3 regions of the Pseudomonas sp. S1(2024) genome follow, and region 3 is predicted to be linked to each of the others. Evidence: riboswitches for the same ligand, from Rfam matches in the RefSeq annotation. Region 3 holds a riboswitch; each other region holds the start of a gene.
What was found. A riboswitch is a leader RNA that binds a small molecule or an ion and turns the genes downstream of it on or off. The one in region 3 is predicted to bind cobalamin.

Region 1 (7,213 bases), on a different contig from region 3:
GGCCATAGCCCACGATCGGCTCATCGATCGGTTCACCGCTTAGCAGCAGCAAGCTGGCACCTTCCAGCGCTTCGACCGCGACATCCTCGCCGCCCCGGTCAAACAGCACCAGGCTGGATGGGCCGGCTTCTCGCTCGCCGTTGATCCGCACGTTGCCGCGCAACACCACCAGCGCCGCATTGCGCCCGGCGGCAACCGGCAGTTGCAAGGCTGCACCGGCATTCAGGCGCAGGTCCCAGACATCCATCGCAGTGAAGGTCCGCGCCGGCCCCGAATGCCCACGATAGTCACCGGCAATCACCCGCAGGCTGCCGCCCTCGCCGTCCAGCGTCACCACCGGGATGTCCTTGGCCAGCAGCGTCTGGTAGCCGGCCGCTGCGCGCTTGTCCCGCGCCGGCAGGTTGACCCACAGCTGTACCATCTCCAGCGTACCGCCAGAACGGGCGAAACCTGGGGAATGGAACTCTTCGTGGATGATGCCATTGGCAGCAGTCATCCACTGCACGTCGCCAGGGCCGATCAAGCCGCCAGCGCCGGTGGAGTCACGGTGTTCCAGTTCGCCCTGGTAGACGATGGTCACGGTCTCGAAGCCGCGGTGCGGGTGCTGGCCAACGCCGCGCCGCGCACTGGTCGGGGTGAAGTCATGAGGGCCGGCATAGTCCAGCAGCAGGAACGGGCTGATCTTGCTGGCCAGGTTGTCGTAGGTGAACAGGCTGCGCACCGGGAAACCATCACCTACCCAGTGGGCGTGGGGGCTGCGGTGAATACCCAGAATCGTTTTCATGAGAAGGCTCCTCTCTTGGTTGAGATAACCTTACCAGTGAGACCAATCAGGCAATAGCCGGCTAAAATGGCATGCATCGTCTCATTAAAAGGACAATCAAAAAAAGACGGCGTGAAGTATCGGATGCCCCGCGTACTGCGACCTCAACCAATGCTCCAGCTTCAACGAAAAGGCTTGTCCCCGCCCCCTGAGTTCCCGATAGACCGGATCCGCCATGGCCTGGCCGGGGGTCAGACTATCCAGATGGCGGCGATTTTCCACCGAGGATATCAACTCGAGGAAAACTGCGTAGTCTTCGAACAGAGAAGCGCTGTAGGGGTTGGAGTCACCGAGCAATGCCAGGCGTTGCAGAGGGGTGAGGGCCAGCAATTGTTGAAGGCGCATGATCTTCGACGGCGCAGCGAGGCCGTGGACTTCGGCAATCGCCACGATACCGCCTGCAAAAAGCAGTTTTCGCGAAAATTGCAGTTTGATGTTGCGTACTCCCCACGCCTTGCCTTCGGCCCTCTTTTCCTCGAAATTCGCCATGAGGGTGCGGTAGTAGCGGATCAGGTCGTTAAGCAGGAACCTGGCAAGCCCGCTTCCATGATCATCAGGAATATAACGGCGCAGCAGGTCATTCTGCCACCAGGCAAAGGCCTCATGCCCGAAGAGGGCGCGGCCCTCGAGCAACATCAGCATTCGCCTGGTCAGCGCCGTATTGTCTTCGCATTTCCAACCTATGTGTTCGCTAACGTCTGAGTACAGCGCCAACGCCCCTCGGCCGAATTTCGCCTCGTCGCTTTCTCCCGGATGGCTGATGGGCCGGACAAGGTCGCTGACCTGGCGCAATATGTCGTCCAGACGATCCGCCGGCAAACTGGTGTCATGCACGATGAAGAAGTCGATGTCCGAAACAGGCGAAACCTCGCATCGGCCATAGGAGCCCACGCTGACCACAGCCAGAGGTGAACGCCCCGCCAGCGGTGCAAGCGTGCTGTACAGGGCCTGCCTGAGTGACTCGATTGACTTGCAGGAGTAGTCGTAGCGTTTTTGCAGATACGATGGCTGTAGCAGGGTCTTGCTGGTCATGTTCGTACGCTCGGGCAAAGCCCAAGATTACTCACGCCTTTGCGCCCGATGCTGTCTGGAAAAACTATCCCGCCGGTCCCTGCAGCAGGAAGGCCTGCACTTGTTCGGCGCACGCCTCAGGATGCTCCTGCATGAAGCAGTGCCCACCTGCAACCTGCCTGCCGCTGACCTGAGGGTTGAGCGCCACCAGGCGATTCACCGAATGCGGTACGAAGGGGTAGGTGTGCTCGCCGTACAGCACCCGCGTGGGCGTACGGATTGCCGCCAGGCTCGCCCACATGCGCTTGGGGAACGAACTGAATATTTCCACTTCGCGGCTGGGCCGGCACTTGAGTACCACCGCTTCGCCACAGTCGCCAATGGCATGCTCCACGTAGGCCCGCAGCGCCGCATCGGCCCACCCCTTGAAGATACCCCGCCCATGCAGCGAAGCCAGGGCTGCCTCGCGGTCGGGCCAGTGGCTGCGACGGCTGGCAGCCTTGCGCGCCAGGGCATGGCGCTGGTGCAAGCCGACCAGGGCTGCCATCCCCATCACACCCAGCATGCGCCGGCTGAACAGTACCGGGTCGAGCAGCACGGCACGCGTGAACAGTTGCGGTTCACTGGCCAGGATCAGGCCGGTGAGCACGCCACCGAAACTGTGCCCGACGGCAAAGCGCGGTACGTCACCATACTCGCCTCGCCCGGCTGCAAAAGCCTCCACCGCCAGCGCAGCGGTCCGGTTCCAGCCACGGAACACCCCGCCATGGTCGCTGTCACCATGGCCCTGCACATCGCTGAGCCACAGGTCGAAATGTTCGCCCAGGCGCATCAGCAATGGCTGGTAGGCCAGGCAGCAGAAGCCGTTGCCGTGCAGAAAATGCAGTAACGGCTTGCCACTGGCCGGGGTTCGCCAGCCCCGCAGGGTGAAGCCTTCGGCGCATTCGTGAGACCAGGGGATCAACTGCATCGGCTTACTGTACTCGCGGGGTCAGGAAAACGCTGATTCTACAAACAGCAGCGGGTACAGTGAAATCACCAGCAACAAGGCCATCAGGACATTGAACAGCATCAGCCAGCGCGGGTTCTGCAACAAGTTGCGCAGGGCGCTGCCGAACATCACCCACACCCCGACGCTCGGCAGGTTGACCAGGGCGAACAAGGCGGCAATGACAATGACGTTGGTCACATAGCCCTGCGCCGGCGTGTAGGTGGTGATTGCCCCGACTGCCATCACCCAGGCCTTGGGGTTGACCCACTGGAATGCCGCCGCTCCCCAGAAGCCCAGCGGTTTGCGGGCACTGGACGAAGCTGTGCCGACCGGCCCGGAGGTGGCGATCTTCCAGGCCAGGTACAGCAGGTAGGCGGCACCGGTGTAACGCAATACCGTATACAGCGCCGGCCAGGCTTTGAACACCTCGCCCAGGCCCAGGCCGACAGCCAGCACCATCACCATGAAACCGACACTGATGCCCAGGGCGTGCGGGATCGAGCGACGCACACCGAAATTCACCCCGGAGGCAAGCAGCATGGTGTTGTTGGGGCCAGGAGTGATGGAAGACACGAAGGCGAACAGCACGAAGGCGGTCAGCAGGTCGGCAGAGGCAAGCATGGCAGGCAATCCACTTTTTTTATGGGTGCTGTCACACTAACGGAGTCGCCCTCTTCTGCGACCGATACAGTTTCACTAAATTGTGTAGATACACATCGCTGTACCGCTACCATCAGATCAAGGAAGCCGTCCCATGAGCCTCACCATCCGTCCTGCCGTTCGCGCCGACGCCGAGCAGATACTTGCCTTCATCACCGAGCTGGCAGAGTACGAACGCGCCCGCCACGAGGTGATCGCGAGCGTTGCCGATATCGAGCACAGCCTTTTTGGCGAGGGCAGCACCGTGCATAGCCTGATGTGCGAGCGCGATGGCCGGGCAATCGGCTTTGCCGTGTATTTCTACAGCTACTCGACCTGGCTCGGCCGCAACGGCATCTACCTGGAAGACCTGTACATAACGCCCGAGCAGCGCGGCGACGGTGCCGGGCGGCAATTGCTGCGGCATATCGCCCGCGAGGCGGTGGCGAAGAATTGCGGACGGCTGGAATGGAGCGTACTGGACTGGAACGAGCCGGCTATCGGCTTCTATCAGAAGCTGGGGGCCGAAGCGCAGGATGAGTGGGTGCGCTACCGACTGGACGGGGACAAGCTGGCGGCGTTTGCCCGAGGCTGACCGGGCGCGCGTTCCCTCCCACAGGGTAGCCGGAGCGCCCGCAAACGATTCTGGCAATTGACGCCAGCCCCGCCCCATGGTCTCCTTATGCCTCGCGTTCAGGTGCCCCCGATGGGGGTGAAACGGGAAACCGGTGCGTCACAGGCCCTCCAGCAGGGCCGGACAAGGCCGGTGCTGCCCCCGCAACGGTAAGCGAGCGAAGCGTCTGTACCACTGTGCCTGATCCCCGGCATGGGAAGGTGACGCTTTCCAGGAGCCTGGCTCCTCCTCGCAAGCCCGGAGACCGGCCTGGCGTTCATGAACACCCCGCGGTGGGCGGGCGCTGTTGCATTCCCCTGGGCTGCCACGCTCGGGGCTGCCGCGCTTGCCCGTTGCCCACAAAAAGCAGAGGAACGCGTCATGCCCGTCACCAGCGCCAAGCAACACAGCATTACCACCCCCGTCACCCTCAGCCAGCGTGTCGTCATCGCCATCGGCGCCAGCCTGCTGGGCCTGTGCCTGGTGTACTTCGCCGGCTTTTCGCATATCGAGGCCGTGCACAACGCCGCCCACGACACCCGCCACAGCGCCGCATTCCCCTGCCACTGAGTACGCCCGATGATCACACGCATTGCCCGCACCGCGGGCTTCAGCGGGTTGCTGGCGGCCTTGCTGCTGACCTTGCTGCAGAGCTTTTGGGTCGCCCCGCTGATTCTCGAGGCAGAAACCTACGAATCCTCGGCCCCCGTCGCCGAGCACGAGCATGCCGGCGAAGTGGCAGCGCATGAACACAGCGCCGAGGCCTGGGCACCTGAAGACGGCTGGCAGCGAGTGCTGTCCACCACCGGCGGCAACCTGGTGGTCGCGGTCGGCTTCGCCCTGATTCTCACCGCCCTGTACAGCCTGCGTGAACCCAAGCGAGCCGGCACCGGCGCACTCTGGGGCCTGGCCGGCTTCGCCGTGTTTTGCCTGGCCCCGACCCTGGGCCTGCCGCCGGAACTGCCAGGTACTGCCGCAGCCGACCTGGGGCAACGCCAGGCCTGGTGGATCGGCACCGCCAGTGCCACCGCGCTGGGCCTGGCCCTGCTGGTGTTCGCTCGCCACTGGTTGCTGAAGGCGCTGGGCGCTGTGCTGCTGGTCATTCCCCATGTGATCGGTGCGCCGCAACCCGAGGTGCACGAGAGCCTGGCCCCCGCCGCCTTGGAAACCCAGTTCAAAGTGGCCTCCTGGCTGACCAACGCCGCATTCTGGCTGGCCCTGGGCCTGCTCAGCGCCTGGCTGTTCCGGCGCTCCAGCCAGGCCTGATGCCTGCCTTCTACGCCGGCTTCGGCTGTCGTCGGGGTTGCCCGGCGGATACGCTGGAAATCTTGCTGCGCCAGGCCCTGGCCACCCAGGGCCTGGCGTTGGCCGACCTGCAAGGCATCGCCAGCATCAGCCTGAAGGCCGACGAGCCCGGCTTGCAGCAACTGGCCGAACGCCTCGGCCTGCCTTTGGTGTTGTACGATACCGCGCAGTTGCAACCCTACGAACCCCGACTCAGCCACCGTTCCGCCGCTGCCCATGCCCACTGTGGCTGCTGGGGCGTGGCGGAGAGTGCGGCACTGGCCCTGGCCAGCCAGCGGGTTGGCACCGCCAGGTTGCTGCTGACGCGCAAGGTACTGGGCCCGGCTACCCTCGCCCTGGCCTGTTGAACGCTTCCCCTCTTTCCTGCAAGGACTTTCCATGACGGTCTACTTCATCGGCGCCGGCCCCGGCGACCCGGAACTGATCACGGTCAAGGGCCAACGGCTGATCCGCCAGTGCCCGGTGATCATCTATGCCGGCTCGCTGGTGCCGGCCGCCGTGCTCGAGGGCCACCAGGCCGAGACCGTGATCAACAGTGCCGAACTGCACCTGGAGCAGATCATCGCCGCCATGCGCAGTGCGCATGAGCAAGGCCAGGATGTGGCTCGGGTACACAGTGGCGACCCCAGCCTGTACGGCGCCATCGGCGAGCAGATCCGCCATCTGCAAACGCTGGGCATCGATTACCAGATCATCCCCGGGGTCACCGCTACAGCGGCCAGCGCCGCCCTGCTCGGCTGCGAACTGACCCTGCCCCAGGTAGCTCAGACCGTTATCCTCACCCGCTATGGTGACAGCTCGCCGATGCCGCCCGGCGAGCAGCTGGGCGACCTGGCGCGCCATGGCAGCACCCTGGCGATTCACCTGGGGGTCAAGCACCTGTCGCGTATCGTCGAAGAACTGCTGCCGCACTACGGCACGCACTGCCCGGTGGCGGTGGTGCATCGTGCCACCTGGCCGGACCAGGACTGGGTGCGCGGTACCCTCGGCGATATCGTGGAACGCGTCGCGGCCAAGGATTTCCGGCGCACGGCGCTGATCCTTGTGGGCCATGTGCTGGGCGACACACCGTTTGCCGAATCGGCCTTGTATCGCGCCGGGCACGCCCACCTGTATCGCCCTGGCGACTGAGCATTGCCAGGTTCGCCGCAGGCGTAGCAGACTCCGGTTTCCCGCCTGCAAACAGGAGTCATGCCCATGCTGGACCTACGCCCAAACTGCGAGTGCTGCGATACCGACCTGCCGGGTGACAGCCCCGATGCGCTGATCTGCTCCTTCGAATGCACCTTCTGCCGCACCTGCGCCGAAACCCGTTTCCAGGGCCGCTGCCCGAACTGCACCGGCCAGTTGGTGGCACGCCCGACACGGGTCGGCCAGGCACTGGCCAACAACCCCGCCTCAACCCAGCGCGTGAGCAAATCACACTCCGCCTGCGCATGACGACTACAAAAACAGGCATCGCCGCTTTGCCAGGGTGATGTCTTTCCCACTTTTTGTAGGACTTTTCAACAACAAGCACGTGGACTTTCAACACTTCTATACTCGGCATTACCAAATTTCGGGAATGGTCGTATCGTGCAGCGCTTCCGATAACCCCACTTGCAGACGTATTCCTGAGTGATCCAGGAAGCGGACCACATCCTGACAGGAGTTTTCTTCATGACTACCGTGCTGATCGTCGACGACCACCCCATCGTCCGGCTGTCCTTGCGCATGTTGCTCGAACGCGAGCGCTTCCGTGTTGTCGGCGAGGTCGGCAATGGCAGCGAGGTGGCGCAGGTGGCCCGCGACCTGCGACCGGATGTGGTAATTCTCGACATCGGCCTGCCCG
Region 2 (7,213 bases), on a different contig from region 3:
ACAGACCGTGGGAGACATCGCCCCACCCCTTCCACCAAAGCGCCGATAAAGAATGCATCGTTTGCAAGCGACGATAGAAGCAAGCCAGCGCCTCTTGGTGAAACCCCTTCAAGCCGAAAAACCATAACGTGAGGAGCCGCCCATGGCAATGCAGGTAGGTAAGTTGATCGTGGGTGCGGATGTCGCGAAAGCTGAGCTGGTTATCCACCACGATGATCGTGACGAGATCATCAGGCTGAAAAACTCCAAACTCGAGATCAGAAGGTGGCTCAAGCAACAATCCCTCAACACCGCTATCGCTGTTGAGGCGACCAATGTCTATCACTTGGACCTGGTTGAATTGGCCCACAGCCTAGGCTTCGAGGTCTATGTCATCGATGGTTTTCAATTGAGCAACTACCGGAAAAGTGTTGGAGGACGGGTTAAAACCGACCCCTCAGATGCGCGGTTGCTGTCCCGTTTTTTAAAAAATGAGGGCGAGGACCTTCGCCCTTGGAGCCCGCCTCCCGCTGTCTACGGCAAGCTTCAGAGCCTCTTGCGACGCAGAGCCCTCTTGGTGACTACTCGTACTGCAATGACTCAGAGCTGGGCTAACGAAAGCCTTTTGAAAGCCGCCTTCGAAACTTTTGTGAAGTCGATAGATCGGCTGGATCAGTTGATTCAAAAGAAGATTAAAGAAGTACTGCGAGAAGCTGGGCTGCAGGAACAAGTCGCTCGCTGCCAGGCAGTAGAGGGCATTGGTTTTCTCACCGCCGCAGCATTGGTGATGGTTTTTATAAGGGGCGAGTTCAAAAGCAGTGACTCGTACATTGCATTCCTAGGAATGGATTTACGAGTCAGTGATTCCGGACAGAAAAATGGGCGACGTCGCCTCACCAAGCGAGGTTGTTCAGAAATTCGTCGCTTATTGCACAACGCTGCGATGGCGGCCAGCAGATCGGCAGCCTGGAAAGGGCTTTACGAACAGCATCGGAGCAGCGGTAAAGCAACAACCCAAGCCTTGGTAATCCTGGCAACAAGCCTTGGTAATCCTGGCAAGAAAGCTCGCGCGGGTGGCATTCGCCCTGATGAAAAATCAGGACGAATACGTCACCAAAGGCGGGAAACTGGCTTGCTGAAAACCATAGAATCTCCCACAGGTACTGCACAGATTTCAGAATGGGTGAACTTCCTGTGGGAGCGGGCAAGCCCGCGAAAGGGCCGGTACAGGCCCCACAAAAACAGTTACCAACTCACCACCATTTAGTTATAAGATAACGTTTCAGTTGACATCCATTCCTATCAGCGACCTCCCATGACAAGCGCCAGTGCCACCCCCACCCTGCTCACCCAGCGCCTGCAGAGCATCGACGCCCTGCGCGGCCTGGTAATCCTGTTCATGCTCCTGGACCACGTTCGTGAAACCTTCTTTCTGCACCGCCAGGTCAGTGACCCGATGGCCATTGATACCACCGAGCCCACGCTGTTCTTCAGCCGCACCCTGGCCCACCTGTGCGCGCCGGTGTTCGTCTTGCTGACCGGCCTTTCAGCCTGGCTGTACGGCGAGAAACACCAGGGCCGCGGCGATGTCTCGGCGTTCCTGTTCAAGCGCGGGCTGTTCCTGGTGGTGCTGGAATTCACCCTGGTCAACTTCGCCTGGACCTTCCAGCTGCCGCCCAGCGTCATCTACCTGCAAGTGATCTGGGCCATCGGCGTGAGCATGATCGCCCTGTCGCTGCTGGTGTGGTTGCCACGTGCCGCCCTGATCGCCGTGGGCGCAATCATCATCGCCGGCCACAACCTGCTCGATGGCCTGCACTTCGGGGTCGAATCCGCCCTGCATGTGCCATGGGCGATTTTGCATGACCGGGGTTGGCTGGAGTTCTCCGAAAACCTGCGCCTGCGCACCTCTTACCCGGTGCTGCCGTGGATCGGTGTCATCGCCCTGGGCTACGGCCTGGGCCCTTGGTTCGCCCGCGCGAGCGAGGCCGGCCAACGCCAGCATCGCCTGCTGCTGGCCGGGCTGATCGCGCTGCTGGGCTTTGTCGTGCTGCGCCTGGTCAACGGCTACGGCGAGGCGCCGTGGAGCGTTTACCCAACCGTCTCGCAAACCCTGATGAGCTTCTTCAACATCACCAAGTACCCGCCATCGCTGCTGTTCCTGGCCCTGACCCTGGGCTGTGGCCTGCTGTTGCTGCGCGCCTTCGAACGCGCCGGCCAGGCCCGCTGGATCAGTGCCCTGGCAGTGTTCGGCGCGGCACCGATGTTCTTCTACCTGCTGCACCTGTATGTACTGAAGCTGCTGTACCTGGCCAGCGTGGCGCTGTTCGGCCGCAACCATGGCGACTACTTCGGCTTCGATGGCATCGCCGCGGTGTGGCTGGGGGCAGTGCTGCTGGCAGTTTCGCTGTACCTGCCGGTGCGCTGGTTCGCCCGCCTGAAGGCGCGGCGGCGCGACATCACCTGGCTGAAGTACTTCTGAAAAGCGTTTTCACCCGGCGGCACGATGGTCTACCATGCCGGCCGCCGGTTTCCACCACGGAATCAATAGGGAATCCCAGGCCCGCCAGTTCGGGCCAAACGGAACTGCCCCCGCAACTGTAGGTGCCGAGCCTGCTCCATCAATGCCACTGGGCCACGAACCCGGGAAGGCCGGAGCCAGGCCATGACGCACCAGTCAGGAGACCTGCCGGCCCACATTCACCAACCGGCGGGGTGTCCGGGATTGGCCATCAGTGTTGCCCCTGCCGCCAGCTGGGGCTCGGCGATGCCTGTCCGTGCGTTCCTCACCCGAACTGTCCGATAGGAGATCGCCCAGCATGCTGCCCCGTTTTGCCACCCTGCTCGCCGGCCTCGGCCTTACCGGCCTGGCCCAGGCTGCTGCCACCCACTACCCGCTGACGGTCGACAACTGCGGCAAGCCGCAAACCTTCGCCCAGGCACCGCAACGCGCGGTCACCATTGGCCAGGCCAGTACCGAGATGCTCTACGCGCTGGGGCTGGGCGACAAACTGGCGGCCACCTCGCTGTGGTTCAACAATGTGCTGCCCGAGTATCAGGTGCAGAACGCCAAGGTGCCGCGCCTGGCCGACAACGAGCCCAGCTTCGAGGCGGTAGTGGGCAAACGCCCGCAACTGGTGACGGTGCAGTTCGAATGGATGGTCGGTGCCCAGGGGGCGGTCGCCACCCGCGAACAGTTCGATGAACTGGGCATCCCCACCTACCTGCTGCCATCGGACTGCGAAGGCAAGGACAACCTGGTGGGTGCCGACGGTACTCGCCTGCAGGCGTTTCAGGTCGACACCCTCTACAAGAGCGTCAGCCAGCTGGCGGCAATCTTCGACGTGCAGGACCGTGGCACGGCCCTGAATGCCGAGCTCAGAGGCCGCCTGGACAGTGCCAAGGCGCAACTGGCCGACAAGGACCTGTCCGCCACCTCGGCGCTGTTCTGGTTCTCCAGCGCCGATCTGCACATCGACCCCTATGTGGCGGGCCGCCAGGGGGTCGCCGATTTCATGCTGCGCACCCTTGGCGTGCGCAACGTGGTCGAGTCCAGCGAAGAATGGCCGACCGTAGGCTGGGAAACCCTGGCCAAGGCCAACCCCACCTGGCTGATCATTGCCCGCATGGACCGCCGCCGCTACCCCGCCGACGACTACCAGAAGAAGCTGGCATTCCTGCGTAGCGACCCGGTGACGCGCAACATGGACGCGGTGAAGCACGACCGCATCATAATCCTCGACGCCGACGCCATGCAGGCCGGCATTCGCTTGTTCAGCGGCCTGCAGACGCTGGCCGCCGCCTTCGCCAGCGGCAAAGCAGCCCCGTGATGATGCGCCTGCTACCCTGCATCGCCGTTGCCCTGGCCGCCCTGTTGGCGGCCCTGCTGGCCGGCACCGCCATCGGCGAAACCAACCTGTCGCCCGGCGTGGTCGGCCAGGTACTGGCCAACCACCTGTGGCAGGCCGGCTACCCGGCCGACCCGATCGACGTCGGCATCGTCTGGAACTACCGCCTGCCCCGCACCCTGGTTGCCGCGGCCTGCGGCGCCGGCCTGGCCACCTGCGGCGTGATCCTCCAGGCACTGTTGCGCAACCCGTTGGCCGAGCCTTACCTGCTGGGGCTGTCTGCCGGCGCCTCGACCGGTGCGGTGCTGGTGGGCCTGCTGGGCTTCGGCAGCCTGGCGCTGAGCATGTCCGGCGGTGCGTTCATCGGTGCCCTGGCAGCGTTCGCTTTGGTACTGTTGCTGGCCCGGGCAGCCGGCCCCAGCAGCAACAATGCCCAGGTGATCCTTGCCGGGATCGCCGGCTCGCAACTGTTCAACGCCCTTACCGCCTTCCTCATCACCATGTCGGCCACCGCCGAGCAGGCGCGCGGCATCCTGTTCTGGCTGCTGGGCAACCTCAGTGGCGTACGTTGGCCTTCGGTGTGGCTGGCCGTGCCAGTTGTACTGTTCGGGCTGTTGGTGTGCCTGTGGCATCGCCGTGCCTTGGATGCCTTCACCTTCGGTGCCGACTCGGCGGCGTCGCTGGGCATCCCGGTGCGGCGTACCCAGTTGCTGCTGATCAGCTGCGCGGCGCTGGTGACCGCCGTGATGGTGTCCATCGTCGGCGCCATCGGTTTTGTCGGGCTGGTGATCCCCCATGCCCTGCGCCTGCTGCTCGGCCCCGGGCACAGCCGCCTGCTGCCCGCCAGCGCACTGGGCGGGGCACTGTTCCTGATTGCCGCCGACATCCTGTCGCGCATCTTGATCCCTGGCCAGGTGATCCCCGTGGGCGTAGTCACGGCGCTGCTCGGCGCACCGGTCTTCGCGCTGATCCTGGTCAGCCGCCGGGGGCGCCCATGACGGTCATGACGGCGCTACAGCTGGCCCCCTTGAGTTGCCAGAACCTGGGGCTGCAACTGGCCGGCAACACCGTGCTCAGTGATATCGAACTAGGTGTTGTCGCCGGTGAAACCCTGGGCATCGTCGGCCCCAACGGTTCCGGCAAGTCCTCGCTGCTGAAGGTGCTGGCCGGGCTGCGCAAGCCAGGCAACGGCAGCGTGCAGTTGCTGGGCGAACCGCTGGCACGGTTGCCCCGCCGCCGTGTCGCCCAGGCCTTGGCGCTGGTCGAACAGCAGGCCGACACCCTCGATGCGATCAGCGTGTTCGATGCCGTTGCCCTGGGCCGTACCCCCTGGCTGTCAGCGCTGGCGCCGTTCTCCGGAGAAGACCGCGCGATCGTCGAGCAGGCTCTGGCCGACCTCGACGCCCTGCACCTGCGCGCACGCCTGTGGGGGTCGCTGTCCGGTGGCGAGCGCCAGCGCGTGCACATCGCCCGTGCCCTGGCACAGCGGCCGCAGGTGCTGCTGCTGGACGAGCCGACCAACCACCTGGATATCCAGCACCAGCTGAGCCTGTTGCAACAGGTGCAGGCCCTGCCGGTAACCACCCTGGTGGCCCTGCACGACCTCAATCAGGCGCTCACCTGCGACCGCGTCGCGGTGCTCGACAAGGGCCGCCTGGTCGCCCTCGGCAAACCGCTGGAGGTGCTCACCCCCGAGCGCCTGCTGAACACTTTCGGCGTGCATGCCCACTACCTCATCGACCCCTTCGACGGCGCGCACATCCTGCGTTTGCGCGCCCCCTGAACAGGAAGTTCTGCCTATGCCGCGCCCTGTCGCCCTGCTGCTCGCCAGCGCCCTGCTCGCGCCCCCTGCGCTGGCCGACTCCGCCCAATCGCAAAGCAACGGTTTTGTCGAGGATGGCCGCTGGAGCCTGCTCAACCGCAGCGTATTCGACCAGCGCGACTACAAGCATGGCGGGCGCAACAGTGCCGGGCGCAACGCCTACAAGCCGCGCGATGAACGTAGCGGCAAGGCCGAGGAATGGGCCTATGGCCTGATGGGCACCTTCCGGTCCGGTTTCACCCAGGGGCTGATCGGTGTCGGGGTCGACGCCCACGCTTACCTGGGCGTGCAACTCGACAGCGGTGGCGGGCGCGTGGGCAAGGCACGCTTGCTCGGGGTGGATAACGAGGGGCACCCGAAGAACGAATACAGCCGTGCCGGCGCAGCATTGAAACTGCGCATGGCCGATACCGTGCTGTCCTACGGTGAACAACGGGTCAAGACCCCGGTGTTCAGTTCATCCGACAGCCGCCTGCTACCCGAGACAGCGACCGGGTTCTTCCTTGACAGCACCGAGTTCGACCACCTCAGGCTGGTGGCCGGGCACTTCAACGAAAACGCCGACCGCAATGCTTCCAGCCACGACCAAGGCTTCGTGGTGAACTACTCCAATGGCCGCCAAGGCAACAGCTTCGACCTGGCCGGCGTGGTGTGGAACCCCGGCGCCGCCTTCAGCGGCAGCCTGTACACCTCACGTTACCAGGACAGCTGGAACCAGCATTACCTGGGCAGCACCCTAAGCCATGCCCTGGATGAGCGCCGCAGCCTCACCCTCGACCTCAACCTTTACCGCACCACCGACACCGGCAAGGCGCTGTCCGGGCGCATCGACAACACCACCTGGAGCCTGGTCACGCGTTACGACCATGGGCCGCACGGTTTCAGCCTGGGCTGGCAGCAGGTGGACGGCAACACGCCATTCGACTACGTGACGCGAGGGGCGATCTTCATTGCCAACGCGGTGCAGATGTCGGACTTCAACGCGCCGAACGAAAAGTCGTGGCAGGCGCGCTATGACCTGAACATGGGCGCCTACGGCGTGCCGGGGTTGAACCTGACGGCGTTGTACGTGCGCGGGTTCGATATCGACGGTACCCATGTCGACCCTGCGGGAGGGTATGCCTACCTGGGGTATGGCAAGGGGGGCAAGCATTGGGAGCGCGACCTGGAGGCACGGTATGTGGTGCAGAGCGGCAAGGCCAAAGGCACCGCGTTTTCGCTGCGGCATAACGTGCATCGGGGCAATACGGCACAGGCGGAGCTGGATGGGGACCAGATACGCTTGGCGGTGGAATGGCCGTTGGGGGGTGGGTTCTGATGTTTCGCGTGACCTGAAAAATCCTGGGGCCGCTGCGCGCCCCTTTCGCGACACAAGGCCGCTCCCACAGGTGCAAACAAGGCCGCTCCCACAGGTGCAATGCACCTTCAGAAACCTGTGACGGCCTTGTGGGAGCGGCCTTGTGTCGCGATGGGCCGCACAGCGGCCCGCAAAATCCATCAGGCGACCACAACTGCCGTATAATCGGCAGCACTCACTGCCCAACCAGGCCACACCATGCCTCGC
Region 3 (7,213 bases):
GCTGGCCGAAGCCTTTGCTCAGCCACAGGTTGGCGGTACGCCGCGGGACATTGGCCGGGCGATTGCCCGCACGATCCTGCGCCATGCCGCCGACCATTTCGTCGAAGTCGTCATACCTGGCGCGCACGATCGCCGCGTTGGCCGACACCTGCCACTGGTGCGCCAGCGCCAGTTCCAGGGTTGCCTCCAGGCCGTCGGACGTCTGCTGGCCAGCCTGCTGCTTCTCGTGGGTGACCGGGTCATCCACCAGCAGCTTCTTCTTGACGATGTGGTAGGCCGCCAATGTCCATTCGCCACGCCCTTCCCAGAAGCGCTGCTTCAGGCCCACTTCGGTCTGCCTGGCCTCGGTCAGGTCGTAGTGCATCTGGTTGGCGCTGAGGCTGATGAGGTTGTCGACCCCATCCTCGCTGGTGGAGTACTGGCCATACAGCGACAGGTCGTCGCTGACCGCGAGCACCAGCCCGGCACGCCAGTTGCCGCCTTGCAGGCTGCGGTCGCTGCGGCTGTCGGTGGTCAGTTTTTCCTGGTCGATGTGGTTCTGGTCGCGGCGCACGCCGGTGACCAGCGACAGGCGATCGCTCAACTGCAGGCGGTTTTCGGCAAACAGGGCAAAGGTGTGGGTGGTGGACAGCGTTTGCGGGCGCAGCGGCGAGGCGCTGTGGAACCAACCCGGTTGTGGCTGCCAAGGGTTGACGTAGTCACCGCCCACATCGTTGTAGGGCGCGTTGCTGTCAACGTTGAAGCGGACCTTGTTGTACTCGGCGCCGACCACGGTCTTGCTGGCCAGGCCAAACAGCCTGTGGTCGAGGGTGAAGGCCTGTCGGTCGCCGAACTGTTCCTGGTTGTGCTTGATCTGCAGATAGCTGCCGCGCAGCAGCTGCTGGCGCCCTGCATCCCAGCTGTACTCCTCGGCATTGCGCCAGTGACGGCGGCTCTTGATGTAGTACAGCTGGTTGCTGGCGCTGAGGTGATCGTTCAACGTCCAGTCGGTATTCAGGCGTGTCCATTCATCGACGTAATGCTGCACGTCGTCCTGCACGTTGTAGTTCTTCTTGCGCAGGCTGCTGCGGTAGTGGCCGTCGATCAGCGGGGTGCCGTAGTAGTTGGCAGGCTGCGCATCGCCACGGTCGTGGGCGAGGGTGAAGCTGAGGTCGTCGCTGGCATCGAAGCGCAGCGCGGCGCTCAGCGCCAGGCTGCGTGACGGGGTGCGGTCGACCCAACCGTTACCGGTTTGCTGGTTCAGGGCCAGGCGGTAGCTCAGGCGCTCACCGAGGCTGCCGCCGCTGTCCAGGCCGAGCTGCTGGCGGTCCCACGAACCATAGCCCAGGCGCAGGTGGTTGCGTACCTCGCCGGCAAACGGCTTTTTCGGGATCACGTTGACCACCGCCCCGGTGGCGCCTTCGCCATACAGCACCGAAGCCGGGCCGCGAATGACATCGATGCGCTCGACCATCCACGGGTCGACCGGGAACGTCTGGGTGCCGGCACCGGTGTACAGGCGTGCGCCGTCGAACAAAGTCATCACCGAGCCGTGCCCGGTAAAGCCGCGGGCGGACAGCCCCGTGCCGCCGTCGCCCGGGGAGCCGATGTAGCTGATGCCCGGTGAGCGGGTCACCGCGTCCTGCACGGTGAGGTTGTTGCGCTGCTGGATCTGCTCGGCGCTGATGCTGCTGGTGCTGGCCGGTGTCTCCAGGGCGCTGAGGCCCAGGCGCGAACCAGCCTGGGTCGGTGTGGCCAGGTCGATGGCGTGGCTGTCGAGCGTGCCGGTGATGGCCGTGGAAGGCAGGGCCAGTGGTTGTCGCTCGAGGTCATCGGCCAGGGCCGGCAGGGAAACGGCCAGGCAGGCCGCCAGGGGGTGAAGCTTGAAAATACGGGACATGTCGTTCCACTACTGCAGGAATGAATGGATCCCGGTGGAAAACACGCAAAGGCGCACCGTGCACGCAGGCGCACGCACGGATACCGGCCTGCGCCCGCCCACCGCGGGTTGCCAAGTGAAGCTCCAGGCCGGTCTCCGGGCTTGCGAGGGGCATGAAACCTTCACCTTCCCATGCAAGTGCACAGTGGTATCTCGAAGGGTTCGCTCGCTTACCGTTGCGGGGGCAGCGCCGGACTTGTCGTGGGCAACACGACGCACCGGCTTCCCGTTTCACCCTGCGCGCGGCGGCGCAGGGCACCTGAAACTGGCGGGCATATGACCATTGAAACGCGGGGGCGTCAATTCTGCCTGTTACCAGTGAAACAACTCTCGTCGTGCCCCCTCGGTAATCGCCACGATTCCCGGGTGCTTGACCTTGCGCTCCACCGAAATGGCATAGAACGACTCATGCACCGCCTCGGTCTGCCCGATCAGCTCCACGCCATATTGGCGGCACACCTCCTCGGCGATCACGCTGGGCGCGACGAAGATGCCGCTGCCCGACTGCCCGAATGCCTGCATCAAGGCACTGTCATCGAACTCGCCCACGATGCGTGGCTGCACCTGCTGCTCACCCAGCCAGCGCAGCAGGCGGCTGCGTACCACGGTCTCCTGCCCGGGGATAAGCAATGGCGCATCCTGCAGGCAGGCGGGGAAGGGGCCTTCCAGGCGGTGTGCCAGCGCCGGGGTGGCGAAGAAGCTCAACCCACACTCGCCCAATTTCTGGCTATAACCCTTGATGTCCAGGTGGCTGGGCATGGGGCTGTCGGAAATCACCAGGTCCAGGCGCTGGATCGCCAGGTCGGCCAGCAGCCGTTCGAGCTTGTCTTCGCGGCAGTTGATACGCAGCACGTCGTCCAGCTCCATGGTCGGTGCCAGCAGGCGGTAGACGATGGACTTGGGTACCACGTCCGCCACGCCCACGCGGAACAGGATCTGCTCCTGCGGGCCGGCCCGCAGCATGGCCTCCAGCTCGCTTCCCAGCTGGAACATCTGCTCGGCATAGATCAGCGTCTGGCGCCCGGTTTCGGTCAGTTCCAGCTGGCGCCCCACGCGCTGGAACAGCTCCAGGCCATAGGTCTGCTCGAACAGGCTGATCTGACCGCTGATGGTTTGCGGGGTCAGGTTCAACTGTTCGCTGGCGCGGGCGATGCTGCCGGTCTTGGCCACGGCCCAGAAGTAGTGCAACTGCCGATAGTTGAGCATCGGTATCGTTCCGGATTCGTAAAAACCGAAGTATAACCGCTGAAAATACGAATTTTCCGGATGTGTTGCGCTCTTTAGAATGCGACTCCATCAGGCGCCGTGTGCGCCGCCGGAACATGAAAAGCGAGGAACCCATGCTGCAACTAAAATCCATCGGCACGCCGCTGGTGCTGGCCTTGGCCCTGTTCACCCTGGCCGGTTGCGAGCAGGCCGAGAAATCCGCCCAGCAGATGCTCGACCAGGCCGCGCAGTCGGCCAAGCAGGCCATCGACGACACCAACAAGGCCGCACAGCAGGCGTTGAGCGAGGCCATCGGCAGCGAAGGGCAAAAGCCCAAGGACGCCGACAACAAAGAAGACACCCAGGAAATCTGACCCCCAACCGCTGCTGCAGGATTTGAACAATGGAATACTTGCTGGAACTCGTCGCTAGCCCTACCGCCTGGGTTGCCCTGGCTACGCTGGTGGCCATGGAAGTCGTGCTGGGCATCGACAACCTGATCTTCATCTCCATCCTGACCAACAAGCTGCCGGTGGAGTACCGCTCCAAGGCGCGCCGTATCGGTATCAGCATGGCCCTGGTCATGCGCCTGGCCTTGCTCAGCACGGTGGCCTGGATCGTCCAGCTGACGGACCCGGTGTTTGAAGTATTCGGCAATGCCTTCTCCTGGAAGGACGTGATCCTGATTGCCGGTGGCCTGTTCCTGCTGTGGAAGGCGACCAAGGAAATCCACGAGAACGTCGACCCGCACGGGGCCAAGGAAGAAGCCAAGGTGTCGTCGACGGTTACCCTGGGCTTTGCCGCGGCGATCTTCCAGATCCTGTTGCTGGACATCGTCTTCTCGGTCGACAGCATCATCACTGCCGTGGGCATGACCGAGCACCTGCCTATCATGATCATTGCCGTTATCACTGCCGTGATCGTCATGATGGTGGCCGCCGACCCGTTGGCCAACTTCATCAACGACAACCCGACCGTGGTGATGCTGGCCCTGGGCTTCCTGATCATGATCGGCATGACGCTGATCGCCGAAGGTTTCGGCGCCCATGTACCGAAGGGTTATGTGTACGCGGCCATGGCCTTCTCGACGGCAATCGAGATCCTCAACATCCTGGCCCGTCGGGCACGGTTGAAGCGTGAGGCGGCTGAAGGTTGATGTAAAAAAATGCGGGGCGCTCGCGCCCCGTTCGCGGGCTTGCCCGCTCCCATAGGTGCCGCGTCAGCCAGATAGCTACGCGGCCCCAGTGGGAGCGGGCAAGCCCGCGAATGGGGGTAGGGAAAATCTTTAGTCAGTGCACCCCGGCATGCCGCCGCGACCGGCGCACAGGCTGTGGCTTGGCGGGGGCCTGCGGTGGCAGGTGGTGGTGGGAATGACGCCGCACGATACGCAGTACACCCCATAGCATGGCGGCTGCAACGCTCAGCCACATGCCAACCAGCATGAGGATTGCCATGGTCAGGCTCATCTGTGCCTCCATCTCTACGGGCCGCGCTCGGTCGCCGACGCTGGCCTTCCAGACACTGCTTTAGTCTAGTCTTTCGCCTGTGACGTTCCATTGACCAAAGGTCTATTGCTTGGTCCGATTTGCTCCTAAGCGGTGTCGGACTATACCCGCGCCGCTGTCCGACCTATGATCGGTGGCCAGAGCCGGGCGCTGCCTGCCCGGCGTTGGAGCAAGCGAGTGTCCATGCAGCAACCTTCCTTCAAGACCATCCCTCGTCGGCTGCTGGCTGCCTGCCTGGTTGCAGCCAGCCTGGCCGGTTGCGCCAGCGCACCCTCCGGCAACCTCAAGGGCCTGCCGCAGCGGGTCGAGATCAGCAGCGTGCCGTTCTACCGTGGCAACGCCAACCACAGCGGGGCCATGGCATTGGCGGCGGTGCTGTCGCAACAGGGGGCTCCGATCACGCCGGGGCTGCTGGACAAGCCGCTGAACCTGCCGCAGGGCGCCGAGGCCCTGGACACCGGCATCCCCCGGGTGGCGCGCGACTACGGCATGGTGGTGTATCCGCTGGACAAGCAGCTGGACGCGCTGTTGACCCAGGTGGCGGCGGGCAACCCGGTGCTGCTGCGTTACGAGGATGGTTCGGCCTGGTGGAGCGAGCCACGCTACGCCGTGCTGATCGGCTACGACCGCTACAAGCAGCGGGTGCTGTTGCGTTCGGGCATGCACCGGCGGCAGTTGATGGCGTTCGATGACTTTGCCTCGGCGTGGGCGAAGCTTGGGAGCTGGGCGGTGCTGGTGCAGCCACCTCGGCAGCTGCCAGCCCAGGTGGACCGCCAGCGCTGGTTGCAGGCTGCCGATGAACTGGCCCGGGCGGGGCAGGAGATTGCGGCGAAGCAGGCTGTGAGTAGCCTGAACAAATAGCTTTGTCTGTACCGGCCCTTTCGCGGGCACCCCCGCTCCCACAGGGACCGTGCAACCAGCACAAATCCTGTGGGAGCGGGCGTGCCCGCGAAGAGGCCAAGCCTGCCTACATCAGAAGCCCAGGCGATCGCGCAGGCTGTAGTACCAGGCGCCAATGGCGCTGAACGGCACGCGCAGCATCTGGCCACCCGGGAACGGGTAGTGCGGCAGCCCGGCGAAGGCGTCGAAACGCTCGGCCTGGCCACGCATGGCCTCGGCCAGCACCTTGCCCGCCAGGTGGGTGTAGGTCACGCCGTGACCCGAGCAGCCCTGGGAGTAGTAGATATTGTCGCCGATACGGCCAACCTGTGGCAGACGCGACAGGGTCAGCAGGAAGTTGCCGGTCCAGGCGTAGTCGATCTTCACGTTCTTCAGTTGCGGGAAGGCCTTGAGCATCTTCGGACGGATGATCGCCTCGATGTTGGCCGGGTCACGCGCGCCGTACACCACGCCACCACCGAAGATCAGGCGCTTGTCGCTGGTCAGGCGGTAGTAGTCGAGCAGGTAGTTGCAATCCTCGACGCAGTAGTCCTGCGGCAGCAGGGTGCGCGCCAGCTCGTCGCCCAGCGGTTCGGTGGTGATCACCTGGGTGCCGCATGGCATGGACTTGCTGGCCAGCTCCGGCACCAGGTTGCCCAGGTAGGCGTTGCCGGCGACGATAATGAACTTGGCGCGGACCTTGCCCTGCGGGGTGTGCACCACCGGGTTGGCGCCGCGCTCGATGCGTACGGCCGGGGTTTGCTCATAGATGATGCCGCCCAGCGACTCGACCGCAGCGGCTTCGCCCAGGGCCAGGTTCAGCGGGTGGATGTGGCCGCCGCTCATGTCCAGCATGCCGCCCACATAGTTGTCGCAGGCGACCACTTCGCGGATGCGCTTCTGGTCCATCAGCTCCAGCTGGTTGTGACCGAAGCGTTCCCACAGGCGCTTTTGCGACTCCAGGTGGCCCATCTGCTTGCTGGTGAGGGCAGCGAACACGCCACCGTCCTTCAGGTCGCACTGGATGTTGTACTTGGCCACGCGCTCACGAATGATGCGCCCGCCTTCGAAGGCCATGTGGCCCAGCAACTGAGCCTGCTTGGGGCCGACGGTGCGCTCGATGACGTCGATGTCGCGGCTGTAGCTGTTGACGATCTGGCCGCCGTTGCGGCCCGATGCACCGAAGCCGACCTTGGCTGCTTCGACGATGCTCACCTTGAAGCCGTTCTCCAGCAGGAACAGGGCGCTGGACAGGCCGGTGTAGCCGGCGCCGATGATGCACACATCGGTTTCCACCTCACCCTGCAGCGCCGGACGTGGCGGCACCGGGTTGGCCGAGGCGGCGTAGTAGGACTGGGGGTAGGGGGTGTTAGCCATGCTGCAGGAACCTCGTGTTTTATATTTTTAACGAATGTACCGATGCTATCAATAATAATAAACACCCGCTAGTCGTCCGTTGAAAATCCTTTACTCGGTCCCCGCCAGCGCACTTTTCTATAAAGAGTTTAAGATTCAGTAGGTTAGCGCGAAAAAAAGTGTTGACAGGGTTTTTGGAATGGGTAGAATGCGCACCACACGACAGGCACATAGCTCAGTTGGTTAGAGCACCACCTTGACATGGTGGGGGTCGTTGGTTCGAGTCCAATTGTGCCTACCAAATCGAAAAAGGGGTGATCCGCAAGGGTCACCCCTTTTTTCATTGGGT

Region 1: another riboswitch for cobalamin. It lies ahead of ACLCGK_RS16185 (CbtB domain-containing protein); the one in region 3 lies ahead of ACLCGK_RS28805 (TonB-dependent receptor).
Region 2: another riboswitch for cobalamin. It lies ahead of ACLCGK_RS12905 (ABC transporter substrate-binding protein); the one in region 3 lies ahead of ACLCGK_RS28805 (TonB-dependent receptor).

Annotation. Positions count from the first base shown of each region.
Region 1 covers NZ_JBKGFP010000060.1:81,498-88,710, reverse strand. The annotation lists gene ACLCGK_RS16210 (pirin family protein) at 1-784, opposite strand, end outside; gene ACLCGK_RS16205 (hypothetical protein) at 881-1,855, opposite strand; gene ACLCGK_RS16200 (alpha/beta fold hydrolase) at 1,920-2,804, opposite strand; gene ACLCGK_RS16195 (LysE family translocator) at 2,826-3,446, opposite strand; gene ACLCGK_RS16190 (GNAT family N-acetyltransferase) at 3,580-4,059, shown strand; cobalamin riboswitch at 4,143-4,366, shown strand; gene ACLCGK_RS16185 (CbtB domain-containing protein) at 4,459-4,647, shown strand; gene ACLCGK_RS16180 (CbtA family protein) at 4,657-5,343, shown strand; gene ACLCGK_RS16175 (cobalamin biosynthesis protein) at 5,343-5,729, shown strand; gene cobM (precorrin-4 C(11)-methyltransferase) at 5,761-6,513, shown strand; gene ACLCGK_RS16165 (DUF1272 domain-containing protein) at 6,580-6,822, shown strand; gene ACLCGK_RS16160 (response regulator transcription factor) at 7,042-7,213, shown strand, end outside.
Region 2 covers NZ_JBKGFP010000047.1:87-7,299, forward strand. The annotation lists partial or broken gene ACLCGK_RS12895 (IS110 family transposase) at 143-1,118, shown strand; gene ACLCGK_RS12900 (DUF1624 domain-containing protein) at 1,295-2,461, shown strand; cobalamin riboswitch at 2,490-2,688, shown strand; gene ACLCGK_RS12905 (ABC transporter substrate-binding protein) at 2,799-3,809, shown strand; gene ACLCGK_RS12910 (FecCD family ABC transporter permease) at 3,809-4,825, shown strand; gene ACLCGK_RS12915 (ABC transporter ATP-binding protein) at 4,822-5,610, shown strand; gene ACLCGK_RS12920 (OprD family porin) at 5,627-6,967, shown strand; gene ACLCGK_RS12925 (hypothetical protein) at 7,205-7,213, shown strand, end outside.
Region 3 covers NZ_JBKGFP010000107.1:45,586-52,798, reverse strand. The annotation lists gene ACLCGK_RS28805 (TonB-dependent receptor) at 1-1,879, opposite strand, end outside; cobalamin riboswitch at 1,988-2,196, opposite strand; gene nhaR (transcriptional activator NhaR) at 2,231-3,124, opposite strand; gene ACLCGK_RS28795 (hypothetical protein) at 3,259-3,498, shown strand; gene ACLCGK_RS28790 (TerC family protein) at 3,528-4,280, shown strand; gene ACLCGK_RS28785 (hypothetical protein) at 4,414-4,590, opposite strand; gene ACLCGK_RS28780 (peptidase C39 family protein) at 4,756-5,490, shown strand; gene ACLCGK_RS28775 (NAD(P)/FAD-dependent oxidoreductase) at 5,602-6,885, opposite strand; tRNA gene ACLCGK_RS28770 (tRNA-Val) at 7,089-7,165, shown strand.